DNA from 2 places in the Janthinobacterium longum genome. Region 2 is predicted to be linked to the other one. Evidence: predicted binding sites of a transcription regulator. Region 2 holds the regulator's gene; the other holds the start of a gene.
The links. Region 2 encodes FNR, which switches genes on or off when oxygen is low (the NO sensors DNR and NnrR bind a similar motif). Its sites were predicted from a motif close to TTGATNNNNATCAA; they were not measured.
Positions count from the first base shown of each region.

Region 1: cqsA (alpha-hydroxyketone-type quorum-sensing autoinducer synthase) is a predicted target of FNR. The motif match lies at 1,155-1,168, and genes of this name have one in related genera.

Region 1 covers NZ_JBNYXQ010000001.1:1,433,214-1,436,421, forward strand. The annotation lists gene cqsA (alpha-hydroxyketone-type quorum-sensing autoinducer synthase) at 1-1,087, opposite strand, end outside; gene ACQ4WM_RS06510 (sensor histidine kinase) at 1,311-2,564, shown strand; gene ACQ4WM_RS06515 (response regulator) at 2,568-3,208, shown strand, end outside.
Region 2 covers NZ_JBNYXQ010000008.1:55,447-58,654, reverse strand. The annotation lists gene ACQ4WM_RS18980 (HAMP domain-containing sensor histidine kinase) at 1-657, opposite strand, end outside; gene fnr (fumarate/nitrate reduction transcriptional regulator Fnr) at 860-1,618, shown strand; gene ACQ4WM_RS18970 (FixH family protein) at 1,619-2,143, opposite strand; gene ccoG (cytochrome c oxidase accessory protein CcoG) at 2,285-3,208, opposite strand, start outside.

The DNA.
Region 1 (3,208 bases), on a different contig from region 2:
GCGCGCAAAACAGGGCGCCGTAGATGCCATGTCGCTCCAGTGCCTTGCGCAGCACCAGGGTGTCAGGTTCGGTGCCCGCTTCGAGCGCGATGATCTGCTCGGTGCCGTCGCTGACGTTGTAGCCCAGCTCCAACAGACCCTGGCGCAGATGCATGCTGTGCCGGCGCAGGGCGGCGCGGCGCGCGTCGGCGGCGCAGATAAGATCGAGGGCGGCGTCGAACCATGCCAGTTCGTGCTCGAGCAGGCAGGAGCTGAAAATGGCCGGGCGCGAGGCCGACAGGAAATAGCCCTTGAACTGTGCCGAGCAGGTGATCAGGCCGGCGCGCCCGGCAAACGCCTTCGCCAGCGAGGCGGTACGGAAATGGACCCGGTGTGCCAAGCCCAGTTCGACCACCATGCCAGCTCCTTCAGGCCCGTGCGTACCCAGTGAATGCGATTCGTCGACGATCAGCATGCAGCCGCTGCGCTCGGCAATCTCCACCATCTCCAGCAGCGGCGCCACGCTGCCATTGGTGCTGTACAGCGCGTCAACCACGATGATGCCCGCGCCATGGCGTTCCAGCTGGCGACGCAAATGAACGCAGTCGTTATGCAGGAACGGCACGGCCACCGCCTGCGCCGACTGCACGCCCTCCCACAGCGACGCATGGGCCTGCATGTCCAGGTAGACGGGGATGCCGGGGCCAGCCAGGCTTTGCAGCAGCCCCACATTGGCGGCCCAGCCCGACTGCGCCAGCACGCACGCCTCGCTGTGCAGGAAAGCGGCCAGGCGACGTTCCAGCTGGTGCTGCCGGCTGCCTTCCTGCAGGAACACGGACGACATCAGCATGGCGCCGCCACCGGCAAGCACGCGCGCTTGCGCCGCCAGCAAGCTCGTCTCGCCGGCAATATTCAGATAGTCGTTGCCGGCGAGCATGACTGCATCGGCCGGCATCGCCTGCCATTCGTGCAAGTGCTGGCCGCCCAGCAACTTTTCAATGCGCTCGACATAGTGCTCATCCATGCGTTGGCGGACAAAGGCGGACAACTGCTGTTCGGCGCTGGCCTGGGCAGTGGTATCGAAATGGGAAATGGACAGTCTGGACATGAAGACTCCTTGTAAGGTTGCATGCGGAACTACCGCAACCAACATGCGCGAGTGCTTCTATCGTCATTTGATACAGCTCAATATTTGTCGAGATGGCCCGCCCATTCATCGGAAACAGCCTGATCATGCGGTATTGATTTTTCGCAATTATCCTCCCACAACCATGATGCAAGCGCAGGCTCATACCGGCAAGACGTGGCATGGCAGGCTGTTCCAGCCTTTCATGCACTTCCATGATGCCATCGAACATACGCCGGTGCGGCGCGCCCAGGTACGCCTGCTGGCCATGGGTGGCGCGCTGGGCATGCCGCTGTATTACACGCTGTGGCACTATTATTTTCCGCAGGAATATGAATCGCTGCCGCTGCGCGCGGTCGCCGCCCTGCTGTTCCTGCCGGCCCTGTTTCCTGACCGCTTCAGCAACAGCTGGTTCAGCATCTATCTGTTCGCGGGGCTGACCTTCGAACTGCCCTTCTTTTTCACACTGATGTTCCTGATGAATCACGCCTCGGTGCTGTGGGTGCATTCGCTGCTGGTGGCCCTGATCGTGCTGTTTCACTTCGATACGCGCATCGCGGTGCTCGCTTACCTGAGCGGCACCCTGCTTGCCTGCCTGGTGTTTGCGCAGCTGGGCGATGCAGCTTTCCTGTTTGACGACCGGGTGCGGCAACAACTGCCCGTGCACTGGTTTACCATCATCGTGCTGTCGCTGGTCAAGGTCAGCCGGCATGTGGGCGCGCAGGAAAAGCTGGCCGGACTGGCGGCCGGCCTGGGCAGCGTGGCGCACGAACTGCGCACGCCGCTCGTCAGCGTCGAGGCCAATGTGCGCGGCTTGCAGCGCCAGTTGCCGCGCATTGCCGATCCGCTAGCGCAGGAGACCAGCGCCGCCTGCCTCGACGCACTGGCGCGCATCCAGTTCGAAGTGCGCCACATGCATCACATGATCGACCTGTTCCTGCTCAGCGCCAGTGCCGTCAGCCGCAAGCTTGAAGCGAGCGAAGCGGTGTCCATGCACGAAGCCGTCACGGCCGTGCTGAAACGCTATCCCTTCACCAACAGCGTGCAGCACGAACTGGTGAGGGTCGACCTGCGGTGCGACTTCCAGTTTCCCGGCCAGAGCGAGCTGTGCGTGGTAATCCTGCTGAACCTGCTGCGCAATGCGTTCAAGGGCATACAGCGGGCCGGCAAGGGCCGCGTACGCATCATTATCGATGGCGCGCGCCCCGTGCCGCGCCTGCTGTTCATCGACACCGGCTGCGGCATTGCCACCAGCCGCTTGCCGCTGATCTTCGACCGCTTCTATTCCTATCCCGCACACAACGGCAGCGGCATCGGCCTGGCTTTGTGCCGGCAGATCCTGCAGGCCTGGCATGCGCGCATTCATTGCGTGTCGCGCGAGCATGCGTACGCCATCTTCGTGCTGGAGTTTCCGCAGCCTGTGGCGGACCGTTTTTCTCCTCCGTTTCGAGCAAGGTGACGCATGATACTGCCCGTCCATACCCACCCGACCCTGACCGTCCTGATCGACGACAGCGAGTCCTTCCTGACAAGCCTGGCCTTCCAGCTCGATCCCGCGCTGGCGCGCAAGACCTTCCACGATACCAGCGCGGCCCTGCACTGGCTGCGCCACAGCACACAACAGGGAGAGACCCCGCTGCACGTCAACTTCGACACGCAGAACCTGCCGCCCGACCAGTGCAATGTGGCGCTCGACGTCGAGCGCATCTGGCGCATCAGCGCCCAGCCCCAGCGCTTTGCCACACCGTCGGTGCTGGTAGTCGACTATTCGATGCCACAGATGAATGGCCTGGAATTTTGCCAGGCGGTGCGCGACCTGCCGTGCAAGAAGATTTTATTCACGGGTGCGGCCGATGAAAAAGTGGCGGTCACCGCCTTCAACCGGGGCCTGATCGACCGCTACATCAAGAAGAGCGACGACCATGCGCTCGACATCCTCGAACACGAAATCGTCAACCTGCAGCGCGAATTTTTCCTGCAGCAGTCCGACACCGTGCGCGACCTGCTGGTGCTGCACGACTACCAGTTCCTGCAGGACGAGGCGATGGCGTCGGTGGTGCTGGAACTGTGCCGGCGCCATGGTTTTGTCGAACACTATATCTT
Region 2 (3,208 bases):
CAGCTTGGCGGTCTCCGGGTGCAGCACATACCGCGGCACCTTGCCGCGAGTCAGTATGAAGTAATAGCCGTTCTTGCCCACCTTGGCAGTGCGCAGGTCGCCCAGCAGGTTGTCCTTGTACAGGCGCAGCACGCCGACCACCAGGCCGGCTATCTCGCCGTTCTTGTCCAGCACGGGCGCGACCATCTGCACGATCGGCATGCCGCTGGTCTTGCCCAGCATCGGCTCGGTGATCATGGCCTTGCGGGTGCGCATGACGGTCTGGAAATACGGGCGGTCGCTGACATCGAGAGCGCTGCGCTCCTGCAATTCCGGCACATCGCTGACCAGCTTGCCGCGCGTATCGAGCACCAGCACGTCGTCGAACAGAGCCAGCATGGCGCGCTGTTCATAGTACTGGCGCAACTGGGCCGGCTGCGCCATCAGTGCGGCCGGCTGGCGGCGCGCCGTTTCGGTGATGACGTCGAGCAGCATGCCGAGCTTGTCATCGAGCTCTTCTGCCGTGCGGGATATCATGGCCGTTTGCTGGCTCAGCAGTACCTTGGTGAAATCATCGCGCATGCGTTGCACTTGTACCAGTGTGACCAGGGCAATCATGGCGACCGAAGTAAGGCTGGTCGCCAGCGCGACTTTTGCTTTGATGCCGAGAGGCTTCATATTTTCCTTTGCTTGGCATGCGGCATGTATGTTGTCAGGAATTCTCCTAGCAAAGCGGCAACTTGGCAAGCACCAGCTTGTGGCGCAGTTGCCATGAAAATAAAGGAAGAAAGTGATTTAATGCCGGCATTTCACCGAAATTGGCACACGGCAACCCTGAATGCAGTAAACTCGTTGTTGTATTTTCTTAAAGGTATACGCAATGACACCTGATCTATTGTCCCCAACTCTGCCCATCGTGAGCGTTGAAGCGCTGCGTGCGCGCTGCGCCACTTGCAGCATGCACCAGCTTTGCTTGCCGATGGGCTTGGATGTGGGCGACATGGACCGCCTCGACCAGATCATCGGACGGCGCCGCAAGGTGTTGCGCGGTGCCTCGCTGTTCCGCATTGGCGACGCGTTCCAGAACCTGTATGCGATCCGCCTTGGCCACTTCAAGACCTACCAGATCAATCCCGGTGGAGAGGAACAGGTGACGGGGTTCCAGATGGCCGGCGAATTGCTGGGCATGGACGCCATCAGCGCCGACCGCCATCATTGCAATGCGGTGGCGCTGGAAGACAGTGAAGTGTGCGAAATTCCATTTTCCAGCCTGGAGCAATTGCTGGGCAATATGCCAACCCTGCTGCGCCATTTCCACCGCATGATGAGCCAGGAAATCACGCGCGAGCAAAGCGTGATGCTCTTGCTGGGCAATATGCAGGCGACCCAGCGTTTTGCCGCCTTTATCGTCAACCTGGCCTCGCGCTATGAAGCGCGCGGTTACTCGGGCAGCAAATTCCAGCTGCGCATGTCGCGCGAGGAAATCGGCAACTACCTGGGCCTGACGATCGAGAGCATCAGCCGGCTGCTGTCCAAATTCAAGAAGGAAGGCTGGCTGAGCGTATCGAACCGCGAGATTGAAATCCTGCAGCCGGCCAGACTGAAGGCGATTACGGCCGGTACCGACGTCTGCAAATAATTACAGTTCGCTGTCGGCACGCAAGCTGATGTCGCGCTGGGCCGGCCAGGTCCAGATTCCCGACAGGCGCCATTCGCGCTTGCCGTCTTCCACCAGTACCTGCCAGCGGCTGCGCTCGAGCATCGGCAGCGAGACCGAGAAATTGCCGTCCGCATCGGGCTGCACCATCAGCCGGATGTCTTTTTCCGGCAAGGTCGCGTGCGCCAGGTGCAGCAGCAAGGGCTGCTGGTAAGCCTTGCCAAAGCTGTGCACGGAACCGGTGATGCGCGATTGCGCCACGTCGTAGGCAAGGCTGGTGTCCATCGCCAGGTTGCTGGCCACCGTATCGCGGCGCAGGTCCTGATTGATCGCCTTGCCCTGCTTGTAGTAGTCGCCCACCACCAGCGCATCGGGTTGCGTAAACGCGATATACCCCATAAAGCTGCCGACGACGACCGACAAGCCCGGGCCGATCATCAGCAGCCACGGCCAGCGGTGCTTGTACCAGGGGGCGACGGGAGCTTGCAGTTTGACAGTCTTGGACATTTTTATCTCCCGGGGTCAGACCCGTTGGGTCTGACCCCAGCTTTACGTTGAGTGGATGAAGGCTGGGGTTTGAGGCCAGCTTTATGTTTAGGGTAAGCAAGCAAAAGGCTGGGGTCGGACCTGCAGGGTCCGACCCCTTGTTTAACGCGGCACGATAAACACCGCGCTCTCGCGTACATGCAATGACGGCTCGTCGAGTGATTGCAGCTCGATCTGGATCTTGTTCGAACCTTTTTCTCCGACACCGTGCGGCACGCGCAAACGTACCGGCCAGCCCAGCGTTTCGGTCGGCTGCAGGGTCACTTCCTCGCGCGTCAACAGGGTCAGTCCGGGCAGGCCCGAGACGGCAATTTTGAAGTGCTGCTGCTGTTCGGAAGTATTCATGATCTGCAGGCGATACACGTTTTCGATCATGCCGTCTTCCACTTCGCGGCCCATCGAGCCACGGTCGCGGATCACGTCCATTTTCAAGGGCGTGCGCAGGAACAGCGAGGTACACACGGCGGTGACGATCAGTGCCAGGATCGTGGTGTAGATCAGTACGCGCGGCCGCATGGCGCGCCGGCGGATCTGCTGCGAATTGAAGTTGTTTTCCATCGCATGGTCGGTGCTGTAGCGGATCAGCCCGCGCGGCCGCTCGACCTTGTCCATCACGCTGTTGCAGGCGTCGACGCAGGCGGCGCAGCCGATGCATTCATACTGCAGGCCCTTGCGGATATCGATGCCGGTCGGGCATACCTGTACGCACAGTGTGCAGTCGATACAGTCGCCCAATTTGGTTTGCGTGCCGTCCCTGGCGGCTTTCTTGCTCAGCGCGCCGCGTGGTTCGCCGCGTTTTTCATCATAGGTGATGATCAGGGTGTCCTGGTCGAACATGGCGCTCTGGAAGCGCGCATACGGACACATGTATTTGCACACCTGTTCGCGCAGCCAGCCCGCGTTGCCGTAGGTGGCCAGGCTGTAGAACAGGATCCAGAACCATTCCCAGGGACCGAAATTGAAGGTTCGCACTTCATGTACCAGGTCCTGGATCGGCGTGAAGTAGCCGACGAAGGTAAACCCTGT